DNA from 4 places in the Rahnella sp. AN3-3W3 genome. Region 1 is predicted to be linked to each of the others. Evidence: predicted binding sites of a transcription regulator. Region 1 holds the regulator's gene; each other region holds the start of a gene.
The links. The regulator Fur, encoded in region 1, represses iron uptake genes when iron is present. The targets are predictions, from matches to a motif close to ATAATAATGAGAACNACTATCAA.
Positions count from the first base shown of each region.

Region 1 (5,302 bases):
ACCCGGAATCGCTGGTGATTGCTCACGGTTTTGTTGAGCCTTCTCTGGTGGCTGCTCAGGCTGAAATCAGCCTGCAGTTCGAGCGTGAAGGTTACTTCTGCGCCGACAGCCGCTACTCAAGCGCTGACAATCTGGTGTTCAACCGTACCGTTGGTCTGCGTGACACCTGGGAAAGCAAACCCGTCGTGTAATTGCCTCTGAATGGCTTGTTTGAACGACTGATGAAACGCAGCTCCGGCTGCGTTTTTTTTATGTCTGCTATTTCTGTCTGCTAGTAATGACAGGTGCATGGTGATTTTGTTTTTCATCGCGAATTAATGTGTTTTTGATGTTTACTTTTAAACCCTGTTTTTTGTGTGCTGAAACGTTTAAATGAACGCTTAAAATTATCAATTTACTGATTATGTTATTTATTTTAGTTACTCCTCCGCCTAACTCTTTCCTATAGCCTTTTGTTACACTTTTTCATCTTTATGTGCACTTTGTCATACTTCAGCGATCAATGAGTAATTACTCATTGATAATTCGCGTCGCGAAAAATACTCTTGAACGTGATTTAACCGGTTACGCCTTTGGCGGCCGCTTTTAATACCCGTTTGGGTTTTGTTGGTATTTTTTAGTCAAAGATGAGGAATTTCTATGCACAAGCACCTTAACAGGGGCAGGGGATCGGCTTACCTGAAACCTGCACTATATTCTCTTGCCGGCACCTTATTGGGTGGCGGAATGATGTTTTCTGAAGATGCCAAAGCGGCAGGTTTTATTGATGATTCGACGCTGACCGGCGGTGTGTATTACTGGCAGCGTGAGCGTGACCGCAAGGATATGGATCCGGCGAGCGACAACTACAAAGACTACACAACCAACCTTTCGCATTCTACCGCAAACCTGAATCTCGATTTTTCTTCCGGCTATGCCTGGGACATGTTTGGTATTGATATCGCAGCCTTTACGGCGATTGAAATGGCCGAAAGCAGCGAAAGCGGACATCCCAACGAAATCGCTTTCTCCAACAGCAACCGTGCCTACGACGAAGATTACTCCGGCGATAAAAGTGGGGTCAGCCTGTACAAAGCCGCCGGTAAATTTAAATATGGCGGATTCTGGGGACATGCCGGCTACATCCAGCCAACGGGCCAGACACTGATTGCGCCGCACTGGAGCTTCATGCCGGGAACTTACCGCGGTGCGGAAGCGGGCTACAAGCATGACTTCGGTGATCCGGGAGAGTTGAGTTTCTCCTACATGTGGGCGGACGAATATAAATCTCCGTGGCATCTGGAAATGGATGATTTCCGCCAGAACGATAAGAAAACGGGCGTTTCGTACATCCACTCTCTTGGAGCGAAATACGACTTCAAAAATGACTTCGTGCTGGAAGGCGCTTTTGGTCAGGCTAAAAGTTACGTCGATCAGTATTTTGCCAAAGCGTCTTACAAAATCGATCTGATGGGCAATCCGCTGACCACCAGCTACCAGTTCTACGGTGCGGAAGATCGCATCAGCAATAAGAACGATCCGAACAGCTTGTATGACGGGATGGCCTGGTTGCAGGCGCTGACTTTCGGTTACACCACCGGTCAGTTTAACTGGCGGCTGGAAGGTACGATGGTCAAAGCGGAAGGTAATCAGGGCTACTTCCTGCAACGTATGACCCCGACGTATTCCTCCTCCAACGGTCGTCTTGACGTGTGGTGGGATAACCGTTCGGACTTCAACGCCAACGGCGAGAAAGCGGTGTACGCCGGCGTACTTTACGATCTGGCGAAATGGGATCTGCCGGGCTTTGCCGTCGGGGGTTCTTACGTTTACGCGTGGGACGCCAAACCGAGTACCAACGCCGCTTATGACCAGAGCCAGCGTCTGAAAGAGAGCGCCTGGAGCCTGGATGCGCTTTACACCATTCAGGAAGGCCGCGCGAAGGGGACACTGTTCAAACTGCATTACACCCAGTACGACAACCACTCGGATATTCCGAGCTGGGGCGGGGGTTACGGCAACATATTCCAGGATGAAAAAGACGTGAAATTCATCGTTATTGCTCCATTCACTATTTTCTGAGGTCGTTATGTCGATGAATAAATTACTGATGATGGCAGTATCTGTTGTTCTGTTGGCAGGCTGTGCGCCAACGGCCGATCAGGCTCAGATTTCGCAAACGCGTGAAGACTACCGCGCGTGTATTAATTCTTCAGAAGGTAATCCGGACAAACTGGCGTCCTGTCAGGTGTTGCTGAACAAGCTGAAACAGGAAAAAGAACACCAGAAATTTGCGGAACAGGAAACAGTACGCGTGCTGGATTACCAGCGCTGTCTGACGGCGCGCAAAACCGGTGATGGTCAGGCATATGCGGCGGATTGCGGTAAAATCTGGCAGGAAATCACATCCAATAACGCGCCTGCAATGGCGAACTAATAGCAGATTTTTGTAAAAGCCTTAGCTGGCAAAATCATCATTATCAAAAGCGAAACCCCGGCTTGCCGGGGTTTTTTACGTCGGTAAGCGGCGTCTGTGTTCGGGGTGAAACGCAGACATAAAAAAACCGCTTTCCAGCGGTTAGTTTATTTAGAGTATTTGCGACAATCGAAGCTGTGCAAATTAATGCGCAGGTTTGTCATTGTGCAAAGATTCGTCTTCACGGCAGTCGCCTGCTTCACAGTGACCGTACAGGTACAGACTGTGGTTGGTCAGTTTAATGCCATGTTTTTTAGCAATCTCACGCTGACGACCTTCAATATATTCGTCACGGAATTCAATCACACGACCGCAATCCAGGCAGATCAGGTGATCGTGGTGATGTTGCTGAGTCAGTTCGAATACGGACTTGCCGCCTTCGAAGTTATGACGGGTGACGATACCAGCATCATCAAACTGGTTCAGAACACGGTAAACCGTGGCCAGACCAATTTCTTCGCCCATATCAATCAGTTGCTTGTACAGATCTTCCGCACTAACGTGATGACCTTCCGGCGCTTGCAGCACTTCCAGGATTTTGAGGCGCGGAAGCGTGACTTTTAAGCCGGCTTTCTTCAGTGCGGTGTTGTTGTCAGTCATGCGGATTCAGTCCTGTTACTATGTGCTAATCAAGTTGAGGCATGCAGCCTGTGGCATCGGCGGCACAAAATTGTTCGTTTACTGTTCTTCGTTTAAGGGAAGTGTGCCCATTCTCGTAAACGACAGCCTGTTAATAAAGATCACAAATTGCCTGTCACATTAATAATGCAACGACTTGATCGATAGAAAAAACAGATGAACTCAGTGTACCTTGATACGACCGAAAGTTACAATTTTGTAGCGGTTAAATTGTTAATTTCAGTAATAGTTTGGCCCTTCAATTGTAGAATAAATCCTCAGGGCCAACAGGGTTTTAGCCGATAATTTCTGAAAGGCTGAGTTCTTCTGTGATCTGTTTCACCCACGCATCAACACGTTCAGCGGTCAGTTCCGGCTGACGGTCTTCGTCAATTGCCAGTCCGATGAAGTGCTTATCATCTGCCAGGCCTTTGGATGCTTCAAAGTGGTAACCTTCAGTTGGCCAGTGTCCGACAATCACTGCGCCGCGTGGCTCAATGATATCGCGCACGGTACCCAGTGCATCGCAGAAATACTCGGCATAGTCTTCCTGATCGCCGCAGCCAAACAGGGCAACCAGCTTACCTTCGAAATCTATCTCTTCGAGCGACGGGAAAAAGTCATCCCAGTCACACTGCGCTTCACCGTAATACCAGGTTGGAATTCCGATCAGCAAAATATCGAATTTTTCCAGATCCTCTTTGCTGCTCTTCGCAATGTCATGCACCTCAGCCACATCTTTACCCAATTGTTTCTGGATCATTTTAGCGATGTTTTCGGTGTTACCTGTATCGGATCCAAAGAAGATACCTACAACGGCCATAAGATTATCTAACCTCTTGTTCTAAATGAAGTGCCCTGCATTGCAGGCAATAATAGCGAAGATGATACCAAACTCGCGAGGCGGAGAATATGCTTCTGCTCGCCTTCTTAACTGGGGAATAAGTTTATCGGGCAATATTTTAAAGTGTTATCGCCATCGTGTGCTTATCAACCACAGGGTTCCTGAGGTCATAAGCAAAGTGAAGAAATAAACCGGCTCCTTCCTTAAGTTTATGCATGTCCCGCCGATAGATGATGCGAGAGCAATCTCAACATAATAAAGAAATCGATGCCCGGAGAGGTGTTCAAACATGTCCGGGGGCGTAGGCCTGCTGGTTACCTGTTTTGATTCTCCGCATCCCCGTCAATCCTCAGACCAGAAACAGTCCTGTTTCGAGAGAGGCATATCGTGCAGTTTTTAAAAAATATTACCATCAGGGCCGCTTTATTAACCATTCTTGGCATCTTCTGCGTGATGTGGGCCGGTGTTTCCCTTTATACCGTCACATCACTTGGCACATTAACGCAAAATACCAGGAACAGTACCGAACTGGTCAACAACATGACGCTGATCAGCAAAGGCAACGATCAGTATTTCCGTACCGTGACGCGTCTGAGTCGTGCGGTTGCACAGCTTCAGACTGACCCGTCAAAAGGCCCTGAAATTTTTGACAGCGCCAAACAATCTCTTGATGAACTGACTCAGGCGCTGGCTGATTTTAAATCAGTACCCCATCCGGGCCTGGAAGAATCATCCATTCAGGAACTGCAGACCAGCTGGGAAAACCTGCTGACACAGGGCGTTACGCCGTTATTCAATGCTGCCAGCAGTAAGAATATCGACACCTATAACCAGTTAGCCAACACCACGGTTCCGGCGCTGAGCCGCACTTTTGGTTCATCAATGGAAAAAGTCAGCAGCCAGATTGCAGTTGATTTTCAGGCCGCACAAAATGAATCCAATCATCTGACCTACATGAGCAAAGTGATCCAGCTGAGCGCATTTGGTATTGGTTTGATCCTGTTGCTGCTGACCGATCGTTATCTGGTGATGGCGCTGGTGAAACCGCTGGATAAAATCCGCGATCAGTTCGCGGTGATCGCCAGCGGTGATCTGACGCAGTATATGGAAGAGTTCGGTAAAAACTGCGCCGGTAAACTGATCCCGCTGCTGAATGTGATGCAGGCGAGTCTGGTGAATACGGTGCAGACGATCCGTGACTGTACTAACCATATCTATCAGGGAGCATCGGAAATTTCAGCGGGCAATAATGACTTGTCTTCGCGTACCGAAGAACAGGCTTCTGCTCTGGAAGAAACCGCAGCCAGCATGGAAGAACTGACAGCGACGGTGAAACACAATGCCGATAACGCACATCACGCCAGCCAGCTGGTGATTGAAGCCTC
Region 1 covers NZ_JYDG01000013.1:240,079-245,380, forward strand. The annotation lists gene glnS (glutamine--tRNA ligase) at 1-191, shown strand, start outside; gene UC15_RS06445 (OprD family outer membrane porin) at 640-2,061, shown strand; gene chiQ (ChiQ/YbfN family lipoprotein) at 2,075-2,416, shown strand; gene fur (ferric iron uptake transcriptional regulator) at 2,600-3,055, opposite strand; gene fldA (flavodoxin FldA) at 3,369-3,896, opposite strand; gene UC15_RS06465 (methyl-accepting chemotaxis protein) at 4,305-5,302, shown strand, end outside.

Region 2 (5,302 bases), on a different contig from region 1:
GGCGACGCGACCTGGTACGTCAATGAGATTGACTACAGGAAATGATCAGCTAACTCTCAAAACGCGCAGGCGGTCGGCCTGATGACTGGCATTTTTGGTCTTCAAACCGTATAACTGTGCCCTGCTTTTTTAACGAATAAAACTGATACCAGACCTATGAATGATCAACTGAGCCGCATTATCGCAAGTGAATTGCAGGTTCGCCCGGAGCAGGTTGCTTCCGTGGTGCGTCTGCTGGATGAAGGTAATACCGTGCCGTTTATTGCGCGGTATCGTAAGGAAGTCACCGGTGGGTTGGATGATACCCAACTGCGTCAGTTGGACACCCGTCTGGGTTATTTGCGTGAGCTGGAAGACCGCCGTCAGACTATCCTCAAGTCCATCGAAGAACAGGGCAAACTGAGCGACGATTTAGCGAAATCTATTAAAACCACGCTGAGCAAAACCGAGCTGGAAGATCTGTATCTGCCGTTCAAACCGAAGCGCCGCACGCGCGGGCAAATCGCTATCGAAGCGGGGCTGGAACCGCTGGCAGAGTTGTTGTGGAACGATCCGCAAAACGAACCTGAAACCGCCGCCGCGAAGTTTATTGATGCGGATAAAGGCGTCGCCGACACCAAAGCAGCGCTGGATGGGGCACGCTACATTCTGATGGAGCGTTTCGCTGAAGACGCGTCGCTGCTGGCGAAAGTCCGTGATTACCTGTGGAAAAACGCCCATCTGACTTCCCGCATGGTCGAGGGTAAAGAGCAGGAAGGCGCGAAATTCCGCGACTACTTCGATCACCATGAACCGATTTCTCAGGTGCCTTCTCACCGTGCGCTGGCGATGTTCCGTGGCCGCAACGAAGGTATCCTGCAGCTGGCGCTGAATGCCGATCCGCAGCATGACGAGCCGCCGAAAGAAAGTTATGCCGAACAAATTATCATCGACCATCTGGGTCTGCGCCTGAACAACGCGCCAGCCGACGTCTGGCGCCGTGCCGTGGTCAACTGGACATGGCGCATCAAAGTGCTGCTGCACCTTGAAACCGAGCTGATGGGCACCGTGCGCGAACGCGCTGAAGATGAAGCGATTAACGTTTTCGCCCGCAACATGCATGATTTACTGATGGCTGCGCCAGCGGGTATGCGCGCAACCATGGGTCTGGATCCGGGTTTACGTACCGGTGTTAAAGTCGCCGTTGTGGATAACACCGGCAAACTGGTGGATATCGATACCGTTTATCCCCACACCGGCCAGGCTGCAAAAGCCGCACAACAGGTTGCCGCGCTGTGCATCAAACATAATGTCGAACTGGTCGCTATCGGTAACGGTACCGCTTCCCGCGAAACCGAGCGTTTCTTCCTCGAGCTGCAAAAACAGTTCCCGGCGGTCAAAGCGCAGAAAGTGATCGTCAGTGAAGCCGGTGCGTCGGTGTATTCCGCTTCAGAACTGGCGGCGCTGGAATTCCCGGATCTTGATGTTTCGATTCGTGGTGCCGTTTCCATTGCGCGTCGTCTGCAAGATCCGCTGGCAGAACTGGTGAAAATCGACCCGAAATCCATCGGAGTCGGCCAGTATCAGCATGACGTCAGCCAGTCTCAGCTGGCGAAAAAACTCGATACCGTCGTCGAAGACTGCGTGAACGCCGTGGGTGTGGATCTGAATACCGCGTCCGTTCCGCTGCTGACCCGCGTGGCCGGTCTGACCCGCATGATGGCGCAGAATATCGTTAACTGGCGGGACGAAAACGGTCAGTTCCGTAACCGCGAACAGCTGCTGAAAGTCAGCCGTCTGGGGCCAAAAGCCTTCGAGCAATGCGCGGGCTTCCTGCGTATCAATCACGGCGACAACCCGCTTGATGCCTCAACGGTTCACCCGGAAACCTATCCGGTGGTCGAACGCATTCTGGCGGCGACGCAACTGGCGCTGAAAGAACTGATGGGCGATTCGAATGTGCTGCGCGGCCTGAAAGCCAGTGAATTCACTGACGAACAGTTTGGCGTACCGACTGTTACTGACATCATCAAGGAGCTGGAAAAGCCGGGGCACGATCCACGTCCTGAGTTTAAAACCGCGACTTTTGCTGACGGCGTGGAAACCATGAACGACCTGATGCCGGGCATGATCCTTGAAGGTTCTGTCACCAACGTCACCAACTTCGGGGCATTCGTGGATATCGGCGTACATCAGGATGGTCTGGTTCACATCTCATCACTGGCGAATAAATTCGTTGAAGATCCGCATACCGTGGTGAAAGCCGGCGATATCGTCAAAGTCAAAGTGATGGAAGTCGATCTGCAACGTAAACGTATCGCGCTGACTATGCGTCTGGATGAGCAACCGGGCGAAACACCGGCACGCCGTTCTTCCGCGCCAGCGTCAGATTCGCGTGACAATCAGAAACGCCATACGCCAAACAAACCTGCGGGCCGCAATGCCGCACCGGCGGGCAATAATGCGATGGCCGATGCTCTGGCTGCCGCTCTCGGCAAAAAACGTTAAATTCTCGCTTTTCCTGCAAAACGGAAGCCGCTGATATTCAGCGGCTTTTTTTATGTGTCTTTTTTCGACACTTTTTAAAGTCTCTCCTATTGAATCAATCACTGAGGTAAATCAATAAATCCTCACTGTTGCAGGCTTAGGATAGCGACGCGGTGGAGATTCCCGTGAAGAGGCCCCCCTCTTTTATTTTGTCTCCACACGCGTACTAATTATGATAACTATTCTCGTTTGTACTTCTTTGCGTATTCAATACGCCGTCGGCCTCAGGCTGGCAATTTCGCACCAGGGACAATTTCTGAGCAATATTTCACGAGCAGTGAAATCACCGGGCACGGAAGCGCGGCGTCACCTTTGTGACGCTGCCCCCAAAATGCCTGAACGCTTCGCGAGGAACTATGCAACTTCAATCAAAATGTGCTTATAAAATCACCGGCTTTTCTCATGAAATCAGCCCGGCCTATCGCCAGAAACTGCTGTCTCTCGGCATGCTTCCGGGATCATTCTTCAACATCATCCGCGTGGCACCGATGGGCGATCCGGTGCAGATAGAAACCCGCCGCACCAGTCTGGTCGTGCGCAAAAAAGACCTCGACCTGCTCAAGCTTGAGCTTCTGGCCTGATCTTTCTGATGGATTTCTGAAAGTTGGTTTCTGAAAGATTGTTTAGCGCGGCTCTGTTGAGTCTTCCGCGTTTTTTCCTTTCTCACACGTAGATCTGAACGTATGAAAGCACTGACTATTGGCCTGATTGGTAATCCCAACTCAGGTAAAACGACCCTCTTCAACCAGTTAACAGGTTCGCGACAACGCGTTGGTAACTGGGCTGGCGTCACCGTCGAACGTAAAGAAGGCCAGTTCGCTACCGCAGATCACCAGATTACGCTGGTCGATTTGCCCGGCACCTATTCACTGACCACCATCTCCGAGCAAACCTCGCTCGATGAGCAAATTGCCTGTCATTACATTCTGAGCGGCGACGCAGATCTGATGATTAACGTCGTGGATGCCTCAAACCTTGAGCGCAACTTATACCTGACACTGCAACTGCTTGAGCTCGGCGTGCCCTGCATTGTCGCGCTGAACATGCTCGACATCGCCAAAATTCAGAACATCAATATTGATATCCCGGCGCTGTCTGCACGCCTGGGCTGCCCTGTTGTTGCCCTGATTTCTACCCGTGCCAGCGGGATCAAAGAACTGAAAGCGGCCATCGATGAATTGCCACAAGTGGCCGCGCTGGAACGTGTGAAATACCATCCGGTGCTGCAACAGGAAGTGGAAGTGCTGGCCTCTGAAATGCCGCAAGATATGACGCTGCAACAGCGTCGCTGGCTGGCGCTGCAAATCCTCGAAGGGGATATTTACAGCCAGACGCACGCAGGTAACGCGCAGGCTTTACTGCCGCAGGTGAAAGCCCGTCTGGTAGAGCAAAAGCTGGAAGATCCGGCGCTGCTGATTGCGGATGCGCGCTATCAGAGCATTGCGTCACTTTGCGCGGACGTCAGTAACTCGCACCTCACCGCGCCCAACAAGCTGACGCAGGTGCTGGACCGCGTGATCCTCAACCGTTTCCTCGGCGTGCCGATCTTCCTGCTGGTGATGTATCTGATGTTCGTGCTGGCGATTAACATCGGCGGCGCGCTGCAACCGATTTTCGATATCGGCTCGGCAGCAATTTTCATTCAGGGTATGCAATGGGTAGGCTTCACCCTGCACTTCCCGCAGTGGCTGACCATTTTCCTGGCACAGGGCGTGGGCGGCGGTATCAATACGGTTCTGCCGCTGGTGCCGCAAATCGGCATGATGTATCTGTTCCTTTCCTTCCTTGAAGATTCCGGTTATATGGCCCGCGCCGCGTTCGTGATGGACAGGCTGATGCAATCACTGGGGCTGCCGGGTAAATCATTTGTGCCGCTGATTGTTGGCTTTGGCTGTAACGTGCCGTCCATTATGGGTGCCCGTACGCTGGATGCCCCGCGTGAACGCCTGATCACCGTGATGATGGCGCCGTTTATGTCCTGCGGCGCACGTCTGGCAATTTTCGCGGTGTTTTCTGCGGCATTCTTCGGGCAAAGCGGTGCATCCATCGTGTTCTCGTTGTATCTGCTCGGTATTGTGGTCGCTATCCTGACCGGCCTGCTGCTGAAATACACGATTATGCGCGGTGAAGCCTCACCGTTTGTGATGGAACTGCCGGTGTATCACGTTCCGCACCTGAAAAGTCTGCTGCTGCAAACCTGGCAGCGTCTGAAAGGGTTCGTGCTGCGCGCCGGTAAAGTGATCGTGATTGCGAGTATTTTTATCGGCGCACTGAACAGCTTCTCGTTCAGCGGTCAGGCGGTGGATAACATCAATGATTCTGCACTGGCCTCGGTCAGTAAAGTACTGACACCGGTGCTGGCGCCGATGGGCGTACATTCTGACAACTGGCAGGCGACCGTGGGTCTGGTCACCGGCGCGATGGCGAAAGAAGTGGTGGTCGGTACGCTGAACACGCTGTACACCGCCGAACATATCCACAATGAGGAGTTCGACGCTGCCAGCTTCAACCTGTTCGATGAACTGGGCGGCGCAGTGCAGGAAACCTGGCAGGGGCTGAAAGACACCTTCAGCATCAGCGTACTGTCGAACCCGATCGAAGCCAGCAAAGGTGACGGCGAAATGGGCGTCAGCTCCATGGGCGTCATGAGCACCAAATTCGGTACCGCCATTTCGGCTTACAGTTACCTGATTTTCGTGCTGCTTTACGTGCCTTGCGTCTCGGTGATGGGGGCGATTGCCCGTGAAACCAGCCGCAGCTGGATGACGTTCTCCAT
Region 2 covers NZ_JYDG01000040.1:80,428-85,729, forward strand. The annotation lists gene greB (transcription elongation factor GreB) at 1-45, shown strand, start outside; gene UC15_RS11985 (Tex family protein) at 157-2,487, shown strand; gene feoA (ferrous iron transporter A) at 2,883-3,107, shown strand; gene feoB (Fe(2+) transporter permease subunit FeoB) at 3,210-5,302, shown strand, end outside.
Region 2: a site for Fur is predicted at 2,693-2,715, ahead of feoA (ferrous iron transporter A). Genes of this name have one in related genera too.

Region 3 (5,302 bases), on a different contig from region 1:
ACCGGCGCGACGGAATGAATGACGTCACAATGCCACCATACCGAGTCGCCCGCCTGAAGTTCCGGAATACTGCACAGGCCTTTAATCAGATGCGGATGCCATTTTTCGGAAACAGGTAAAACACGGCCAGGCGCAACGCCACAGAGTTCATCTTCCGGCACATCATCAAGCAGCGGACGCAGCAGCACATACGCCATCGCCTCAGGCACTGGAACGGCGTGCAGCAAGCCCTGTCCGGTTTGCATATCAGACAGCGCAGTCCAGCCCTGGAATGTCCGGAAAGCTGAGCATTTAGTCGTGTTATCAACATCGTATTCATTGATGTCGGGTCTGAAAGCCGCATCCCATGGATCGTATTCTTCAAAACGGTTGGTGAAAATCTTGCGGAAGACTTTCTGATACGCCGGTAACAGCCAGCGTTCTAACGCGCCGGAATCGGTATGTGCGCCCAGCCCCTTAGAAGTGGTGCCCGGAAGACGCCTGCGGATCCTGTCCGGATAGATAATATTTACGTCGGGATTAAACCATGCGCCCTGATGGTCGCCGAACTTCCAGAGACGGTTTAAAAATGACTGAACCGTGCCGATTTCCTCACTCTGTCTGGCTTCCATCTGTGCGGCAGACCAGTAGATGGGATAAATCTCAGGGCGGGAAGCGTCCAGTGAACCAAAGAAATTATCACCCGGTCCGCGATAAACCTCATCGAAATTGTTTTCGTCAAGGTAATGCAGCATGGATTTATCCATTGCAAGCGCGTCATCACGTTCAAATGTCTGACGTACCACCAGACATCCACGACGTTTCACCTGCGCAATCTGCGCATCGGATACCCGGCCTTCTGCCAGTTCTGACCAGCTTATTTGCGGCCATGCAGTGCCGTTAGCCGCTTCCTCCGCCCTTGCTGCGGCTATCTCCGTTTCAATTTTTTCGCAGACCTGCCGGAAGAGTCCTTCAACATCGCCAATCTGTGCGCGTAGTTGTTTTTTCATCTCAATAATATTCTTTTTATAATCAACAGGTAATGTCGTTGACGTAAATCTGTTATCCATAAAACCTCCTGCAGACTGGTGAAATAATTATTTCGTACGAATGTTGCTTTGCTTTCATTCGAAAGATAAAAATGTAGCAAAACTGTTATTTAAAAATCCAGCGCTGGATCACGAATTTCAAAAAGGGAGGATTTTCCGGAAAGTCTGGAGAAGGGCAGGGGAGTGTCAGATTTAGAAAACAAAAAAGGCACGCTTGCGCGTGCCTGTTCCAATCGCTCTGTTTAACACAGAAAACGCGAAATTACTTCGCTTTACCCTGGTTTGCCACGGCCGCTGCTTTCGCTGCGATTTCGTCGGCATTACCCAGATAGTAACGTTTGATTGGTTTGTAGTTTTCGTCGAATTCGTAAACTAATGGAACACCGGTAGGGATGTTCAGTTCCAGAATTTCGTCTTCGCTCAGGTCATCGAGATATTTGACCAGTGCACGCAGGGAGTTACCGTGCGCAGCGATGATCACGCGCTCGCCGCTGGCGATACGTGGTTTGATCACGTCAGTCCAGTAAGGGATAACACGTTCGATGGTCAGTGCCAGGCTTTCAGTCGTTGGCAGTTCAGCCGCAGTCAGTTTTGCATAGCGCGGGTCATGGCCAGGGAAACGCTCATCAGCGCGATCCAGTTCTGGCGGAGTTACCGCGAAGCCACGACGCCATTGTTTAACTTGCTCGTCACCGTATTTCTGAGCGGTTTCTGCTTTATCCAGACCCTGCAACGCGCCGTAATGACGTTCGTTCAGTTTCCAGGATTTCTCAACCGGCAGCCATGGCTGGTTCAGTTCGTCCAAAACGCTCCACAGAGTATGGATGGCACGTTTCAGCACAGAGGTATAAGCGAAGTCGAATTGGAAGCCTTCGTCTTTGAGCAACTGACCAGCAGCTTTTGCTTCAGTGCGACCCTTATCGGACAGTTCAACATCATGCCAACCGGTAAAACGGTTTTCTTTGTTCCACTCACTTTCACCGTGTCTTACCAGCACCAGCTTGGTTACAGCCATAGCTAAACTCCTCAGTTAACTGAATTTTCAATGATAACGGTTATCATTATAGGGGCTTGGCCTCCCGGACAGCAATCTGAAACTTCCTCAGGAAGCCTTTGCGGGACACCGTTTGTATTAAACATAACGAATTTGCTGCGGCGATGTAAAACAAAACGCGCGAACGGTTTCCCGGACAGCGCGTTTTTTGCAAAAGGACAGCAGTTAGCTGGCTTTTTTCAGGCAGGTACTCATGAAGGTTTTACGTGCATCGCCTTTAAGCTCTTTTTTCGCTGCGTCAGCGTTACAGGTTTTCATTTTTTCCTGCTGAGGCGTCATGCCTGCCGTCGCCGGTTTGGTTTCCGCCTTGAGGCACTGACTCATGAATTTTTTACGGTCATCACCTTTCAGGGACTGGGTAGTGGCCTGCTGATTACAGTCGGTCATCTTTTGGCGTTGCTCAGTCTGAGCAGGAGAAGGCACTTTCACAGGGTCAGCCGCCAGAGCGGAGCCAGCCGCGCAAAGCGTTGCCAGCAGGGATAACACAACGGGTAAACGCATATCGAACTCCTTATTAAACGTCCTTTTATGCAGGACACTCTCTAAGAGTAGATGCGGGAAATGCCTTTAGCTGAAAAAGTGCTGATACAGATGCGCCGTGAGTCACAAATTTGCAGAAGTCGGAATAAATGAAGACAGGGCCGGGCGACCCTGTCTGATAAACGTTAAAGATGATGGACGTTATAGCGCGAAGAACTGATACGTGGTGGCAGATTTATATGCCTGCCCCGGTTTGATCCAGCAGCTTGGCTGTGGCCAGGTTGCGTGGTTCGGGCTGTCTGGCAGGAATTCACTTTCCAGCGCCACACCGTTATAGCTGGCATATTCGCCGCCGCTGCGGTTCGGTGTTCCGCCGAGGAAATTGCCGCTATAAAGCTGAACCGCTGGCGCCGAGGTAAACATGGTCATTTTCACTTTGCCATCCGCAGACCACAAATGTGCTGCCGGATTTGTAGCAGCATTGCATGAGCGGTTGAGCAGATACGCGTGGTCATAACCTTTCACCCGTTGCTGATCGCGATCCTTGAGGAAATCTTTCGCCAGCGTTTTTGCGGCGTTGAAATCCATGCCGGTATGTTCAACTGGCGTCGGATCGGCGCAAGGAATGCCGTCACTGTCGACCGGCAGGAAGCGGTCAGCAAACAGTTGCAGCTTATGCTGGCGCGCGTCAGTGCCTTCGCCGTCGAGATTGAAATAGGCGTGATTGGTCAGATTGACCGGGCACAGCTTATCGACAGTCGCTTCATAACGAATTTCCAGACGGTTATCGTCAGTCAGCTGATAATGCACTTTGGCGGTCATATTGCCCGGGTAACCCTGATCGCCATCGGCTGAGAACAATTCGAACGTCAGTTTTTGCGCGGTTTTCCCGAGGATCTTCCAGCGACGCGCATGGAAGCCTTCCGGCCCGCCGTGCAACTGATGAACGCCCTGATTGGCGACTACCAGATGCGGTTTGCCGTCAACTTCAAACTGCGAACGTGCGATACGGTTGGCGTAACGCCCCACGGTGGCACCCAGATACGCGCTCTGATTCATGTACTCCGGCGGCGACTCGCAGCCGAGCAACAGCTCACGAGAGGTGCCGTCGGCCAGCGGCAGCGTGAAAGATAACCAGGTCGCGCCCCAGTCCATAAACGTGGCGGTGGCACCCGCCGCATTCTGTAGCGTCACCTGTTCAAACGGCTGGCCGTCGGGCGCCAGCTGTGTGTTTTCAGGTTTTAACATATGCCTGCTCCCTGTGATGCGGTGCAAACGTAGAAGGTTTCTTTCAGGCCGCTGTGGGCGTGATATTGCTGTTCTACGGCATGACGGACTTTTTCCACCATGTCTTCCGGAACCAGCGCTACGATACAGCCGCCGAAACCGCCACCGGTCATACGCACGCCGCCTTTATCGCCAATCACTTCTTTGACGATTTCTACCAGCTTGTCGATCTGCGGAACGGTGATTTCAAAATCATCGCGCATGGAAGCGTGAGATTCCGCCATCAGCTCGCCCATACGTTTCAGGTCGCCGCTGGCCAGTGCATCCGCTGCCGCCAGTGTGCGGTCGTTCTCAGTGATCACGTGACGCGCACGGCGGGCAACCACCGGATCCAGTTCATCCTGAATGGAGAAGAACAGGGCAGGATCCACGTCACGCAGCGCTTTTACACCGAAGAACCGGGCGGCGACTTCGCATTGTTCGCGACGGGCATTATATTCGCTGTCGACCAGACCGCGTTTCACGTTGGAGTTGATGATCACCACCGCCGCGTTTGTCGGCATAGACACCGCACGGGTTTCCAGTGAACGGCAGTCGATCAGCAGGGAATGATTTTCCTTGCCGAGTGCGGAAATCAGCTGATCCATAATGCCGCAGTTACAGCCGACAAACTGGTTCTCCGCTTCCTGACCGTTCAGTGCCAGCGCCACGCCATCCAGCGGCAAATCGTACAATGATTTCAGCGCCTGACCGACGGCCACTTCCAGAGATGCCGATGAACTCAGGCCCGCGCCCTGCGGCACATTGCCGCTGATCACCATGTCAGCGCCGGAGAAATCTTTGTTACGCAGCATCAGATGTTTGACCACGCCACGCACATAGTTGGCCCACGGGTGCGCGTCGGTGTGCAGAATCGGTTCGTCGAGAGAAAAGCTGTCTTCGTCATTGTCGTAATCGGCGGCGATCACACGGATGGTGCGGTCGTTGCGCTGCGCGCAGGCGATCACCGTTTCGTAGTCGATCGCGCACGGCAATACGAAGCCGTCGTTATAGTCGGTATGTTCGCCAATCAGATTTACGCGGCCCGGTGCCTTGATAGTGATGGTCGCAGGGTAGCCAAATTTATCGGCAAAGATTTCCAGGGTCTTGGTTTTCAGTTTCATTGTTTTTCTCCGGCCTCACGATAATGAACATCACTCACCGCCCGCAGACGTTCTGCGGCTTGTTCCGCTGTCAGGTCGCGTTGGGTTTCAGCCAGCATTTCATAGCCGACCATGAATTTGCGCACTGTCGCTGAACGCAGCAACGGTGGATAGAAATGCGCATGCAACTGCCAGTGTTCGTTGTCGCCATCGGTAAACGGCGCGCCGTGCCAGCCCATTGAATACGGGAAAGAGCACTGGAACAGATTGTCGTAGCGGCTGGTCAGCTTTTTCAGCGCCAGCGCCAGATCACTGCGCTGTTCATCAGAAAGCTCGGTGATGCGCTTCACATGCACTTTCGGCAGTAATAT
Region 3 covers NZ_JYDG01000134.1:9,513-14,814, reverse strand. The annotation lists gene UC15_RS25045 (DUF1479 domain-containing protein) at 1-1,049, opposite strand, end outside; gene gpmA (2,3-diphosphoglycerate-dependent phosphoglycerate mutase) at 1,291-2,043, opposite strand; gene UC15_RS25035 (PsiF family protein) at 2,248-2,583, opposite strand; gene galM (galactose-1-epimerase) at 2,764-3,810, opposite strand; gene galK (galactokinase) at 3,804-4,952, opposite strand; gene galT (galactose-1-phosphate uridylyltransferase) at 4,949-5,302, opposite strand, start outside.
Region 3: a site for Fur is predicted at 2,074-2,096, ahead of gpmA (2,3-diphosphoglycerate-dependent phosphoglycerate mutase). Genes of this name have one in related genera too.

Region 4 (5,302 bases), on a different contig from region 1:
GATGTCGGCGCAGCAAATCACCGTTACCCAGTCGGCATTGGCTTCAAAACACATGCGCGAGAGTATTTTTCCGGCGTCAGCGATTTTGGCATCGGCCAGCACGATTTTTTCCGGATACAGCGCTTTCAGGTCACGCACCGCGCGCACACCTTCTGCGACACACAAAATGGTGCCGACTTCGATAATGTCGACTTCACTGGCGATCAGGCGCGTGGTTTTGTAGGCGTCGTCCATCGACTGGTTATCCAGCGCCACCTGCAACATCGGTAATGAATGAGTCATAGTGAATTCCTTCTCTGATAATGAATTAGGGAACCGCCGTGGCGGAGGTCAGGTCGATCAAATCCAGCACCTGTTGCGCGGTGGTGCAGGCGCGCAGGCGGTCAAAATTGGCTTCATCATCAAACAGGTTCACCACCTGCATGATGCCCACTTCCTGATGTGCATTGGCATCCACCGCCGCCAGCGTAATGAGGATATCCACCGGATCGTTATCATCATGATTGAACACCAGCGGCGTTTTCAGTGTCACCAGCGCAAAACCGGTTTTGAGAACCCCTTCTTCCGGGCGGCCATGCGGCATCGCCAGACCCGGCGCAATCACGAAATACGGCCCGAACTGTTTCACGCCATCCAGAATCGCCTGGTAATAACGCGGCTCGACCACACCGGCTTCCACCAGCATATCGACGCCAATTTTCACGGCGTCCTGCCAGGTTTCTGCTTCTGCGTTAAGGCGAATCGAGTTGTTTTCAGCCAGCGAATCTCGCAGTTTCATACATCGCTCCTTACTTTTTCAGGTCAGCGGAAAAGTGCGCGTTAATCACTTCCATCACTTTCGGACCGAAGTCTGCTGCCGACAGCATGTTGCGCACGCCGACCACGTATTTGTTGCCACTGACGGTGATTTCATCCGCCACGTGTGTGGAGGCGACAATAATGTCGGCGCCGCTCAGCTCAGATTTGTATTCCCCCACCGCGCAGCTGTTCATGGTGTGATCCACGCCTTCCTGGGTCAGGAACTGGCCGATTTTCATCTTCATGATCATCGAACTGCCCTGCCCGCAACCGCATACCGCCAGAATTCGTACTGTCATGAGAACCTCTTTGTTTGCTGATAAATCATTTATGAGAAGTCATTAGTGAGAAACGGACTGATTAAGCGTTTGTTTTTCAGCATCTTCTTCAGCGCGCAAGGTGCGACCGGCGAAGAACATGTAAAGCAAGGCGATGACCGCAATGATCCCCATAAAGGCCATGCCGAGGCTGAAGAAGCCTTGCATCATTGGTGGGGCCAGAATTGACCAGTCGGCCATGCCCATCCAGGCGCTCAGACCGGTGAGTTTGATGGCCCAGACGCAGCCGAAGATTTCGATCATCCCCATCACCAGACAGATTTTTAGCGCCGCGCGCCAGCCACCGAAGTGGTTGGCAAACACGCCGATGGTGGCGTTTGAGAAGAACATCGGGATGAAGCCGGGAATGATCATGATGGAAGAGCCCATGCCAAACAGAATGGCGACGGCAATCAGCTGGCCGATGGTGCCCCACATAAAGCCCCAGACCACGGCGTTCGGCGCAAAGCTGTAGATAGCCGCGCAGTCGATGGCCAGAACGGCACCGGGAATTAAGCGCTGGGAGATGCCGTTAAAGGCTTCCGTCAACTCAGCGACGAACATGCGCACGCCCTGAATGATGATGAAAATCGCCACCGCAAACATCAGACCGGTTTGCAGGATGTAAATCGTCCAGTGAGTTTTTCCGGCCATCTGTTGCAGGGTATCGAGGCCAAAGGAGCACAGAATAATGCCGAAGAATACGGTCATCACGATGGCCGTAGAGACGATATTGTCGTGGAAGATATTCAGCCAGCCCGGCAATTTAAGGTTTTCAACGCTGTCTTCTTTTTTACCGAGATAGGGCGCGACCTTACAGGCAATCCACGAGGCAAATTGCTGCTGATGACCAATCGAGAAGCCGCTGTTTTCGGTCACGGCCTGCGTCGGTTTGTACATCATGTTCGAGGTGATGCCCCAGTACAGCGACACCAGAATTGCGGTTGACCAGATGGTCGTCCACATCGGGTATCCCATGATGAAGAAGAACACCGCAATCAGCCCCGCCTGCTGAAACATAATGTGGCCGGTCAGCATGATGGTGCGAATGCCGGTAATGCGGCGGAACACCACCATCAGAATATTCAGCGCCAGCGCGATCAGCACCGCATATCCGACCCAGCTGTAGGCCTCGCCCATGCGCTCAACCGTGGCCATCATCGACGCATAGGTGTCTGATATTGCGCCGTTAATGCCATACACTTCTGAAAGTTTTGCCACCACCGGTTTAAAGGTACCGGTCAGAATGCCGGATCCTGCCTGCAGTAACATAAAGCCGATAATGGTTTTGATGGTGCCCTTGATGATCACCGTCGCGCTCTTCCTGAGCAGGATGTAACCGAGCATGGTCACAAGCCCCAACAGCAACGGCGCGTTGGTCATAACCTGATTAAAAAATACGGTGAAGATGGTGTAGAGGAATTCCATAAGACTCTCCGTCTGACCTTGTTTGATCTCTTCAGCACGTTTGTATAGCAAACTCCGCGCTAAACAGTGAGGGACAGATGCACTCTAATGCTCACATCGAATCAGATAAAGATTCATAATGATTATTTGTGAGCAGTCTCGCAAGATATCGTCATGACGTGTCATTGCCACCGCAATGAAAATTCTTATATTTACTATTTATTTCAATACTATAATCATTTTGAAAATAACGGATATCTCGCTAAATCCTTACATCTTCATCCAATCCCGTCGCTATTCCCGCTGAGAAACACATCCTGAAAACCATTGTCATGATGAGTTTTCGATGATAACTTTCTCACAAACAAATCACATATAATCATTAAATGATTTATTGTGACTCTATTTCAAAGCCAACTCAGATGAGGGAATACCATGAGCAAAGTAGAAACGATCAGCCGCGAGTCCTGGATCCTCAGCACTTTTCCGGAATGGGGCACCTGGTTAAACGAAGAAATCGAGCAGGAAAAAGTCGCGCCGGGCACCTTCGCCATGTGGTGGCTGGGCTGTACGGGGATCTGGCTGAAGTCTGAGGGCGGCGCCAATATCTGCGTCGATTTATGGTGCGGCGTGGGCAAGCAGAATCACAGCAGTCCGCTGATGAAAACCGGCCACCAGATGCAGCGCATGGCCGGTGTGAAGAAGCTCCAGCCGAATCTGCGCACCACGCCGTTCGTTCTCGATCCCTTTGCGATCAGGGAGATCGACGCGGTGTTGTCCACTCACGATCATAACGATCATATCGATGTGAACGTGGCCGCCGCTGTAATGCAAAACTGTTCTTCTGAAGTCCCGTTCATCGGCCCGCAAACCTGCGTGGATTTGTGGATGAGCTGGGGCGTGCCTGCCAGCCGCTGTATCGTGATGACACCGGGCAAAGTGGTACGGATCAAAGACGTGGAAATTCACGCACTGGATTCCTTCGACCGCACGGTGCTGATTACCCTGCCCGCGGATCAGAAAGCCGCCGGCGTATTGCCGGATATGATGGATCAGCGTGCGGTGAATTATCTGTTCAAAACGCCGGGCGGAAACCTGTATCACAGCGGCGATTCACACTATTCCAACTATTACGCCAAACACGGCAACGAGTATCAGATTGACGTGGCGCTCGGCTCTTATGGCGAGAACCCGCGCGGCGTGACCGACAAAATGACCAGCGTGGATATGCTGCGCATGGCGGAATCACTGAACACCAAAGTCGTTATTCCGTTCCATCACGATATCTGGTCGAATTTCCAGGCCGATCCGCAGGAAATCCGGGTGCTGTGGGAGATGAAAAAAGATCGCCTGAAATACGGCTTCAAACCGTTTATCTGGCAGGTTGGCGGCAAATTCACCTATCCGGATGATAAGGATAATTTCGAATATCATTATCCGCGTGGCTTTGACGACTGCTTTACGACAGAAACCGACCTGCCGTTTAAATCCTTCTTATAAATACCCGTCATACTTCAAGTTGCAGATGCGTTGACTGCGCTCACTCCCCCCGGTCACTTAGTTAACTAAGCTCCCGGGGCTTCCTGAGATTGTCGCCTTGCTGCAACTCGAATTATTTAGGGTATTGATTGAGGTCGATTAATTTGCGCCTTCATAAACAATGCATTTCGCATTACTGCTCGTTTATAATCATGGAATAATCATTTAACGATTTTGCCCGGAGCCACCATGACTGAGCCACAACGCCACAATGCTATTCTCGATCTGCTGCAACGTCAGGGGCAGATTTCCGTCGCTGATGTGATTGATCAGTTTGATATTTCACCCGCTACGGCGCGTCGTGACATCACCAAGCTCAACGAACTGGGCAAACTGCGTAAAGTGCGTAACGGTGCGGAAGCCGTGAATCAGCCGCGTCAGAACTGGACGCCGCTGAACATCCATCAGACGCACAATCTCAATGAGAAAATGCGCATCGCCAAAGCGGCTGCCGGACTGTGCCAGCCGGGTGAAAGTGTGGTGATTAACTGCGGGTCGACGGCGTTTTTACTGGGGCGCGAAATGTGCGGAAAAGATATTCAGGTCATCACCAATTATCTGCCGCTGGCCAATTATCTGATCGAGCAGGAACACGACAGCGTGGTGATCATGGGCGGTCAGTACAATAAAAGTCAGTCAATTACCTTAGCGCCACAGGACGGCGACGCCAGCCTGTATGCCGGGCACTGGATGTTCACCAGCGGCGCAGGACTGACCACTGACGGCCTGTATAAAACCGACATGCTGACGGCGATGGCCGAGCAGAAGATGCTGAATTATGTCGGAAAACTGGCGGCACTGGTCGACAGCAGCAAAATCGGCCAACGTGCAGGTATGCTGTTCAGCCGCACCGAGCAAATCGATGTGCTCATCACCGGCAAAGAAGCCAACAGTGAAATCATCGAACAATTACGCCAGAAAGGTGTGCAGGTGATGCTCGTTTAATGCTTAACCCTGCTTTTCGTCTGGTCTTAGTCGCGCAATTATTGGGTAGAATAGCGGCATAACCTTTTATGAGGCACGACCAGAATGGAACAATTTGAAGCAATCAGCGTTGAACAAGCGCATACCCGCCTGACTTCAGGCGACGCCGTGATGGTCGATATCCGCGACCCGCAAAGCTTCGGCGCAGCACATGCCCCGGGCGCTTATCACCTGAGCAATGACAGCCTGCCCGCCTTTATTCAGCAGGCCGATGCCAAAACGCCGGTACTGGTGATGTGCTATCACGGCATCAGCAG
Region 4 covers NZ_JYDG01000137.1:1,954-7,255, forward strand. The annotation lists gene UC15_RS25135 (3-keto-L-gulonate-6-phosphate decarboxylase UlaD) at 1-282, opposite strand, end outside; gene ulaC (PTS ascorbate transporter subunit IIA) at 308-778, opposite strand; gene ulaB (PTS ascorbate transporter subunit IIB) at 789-1,097, opposite strand; gene ulaA (PTS ascorbate transporter subunit IIC) at 1,140-2,543, opposite strand; gene ulaG (L-ascorbate 6-phosphate lactonase) at 2,958-4,022, shown strand; gene ulaR (HTH-type transcriptional regulator UlaR) at 4,251-5,006, shown strand; gene glpE (thiosulfate sulfurtransferase GlpE) at 5,091-5,302, shown strand, end outside.
Region 4: a site for Fur is predicted at 2,719-2,741, ahead of ulaG (L-ascorbate 6-phosphate lactonase). Genes of this name have one in related genera too.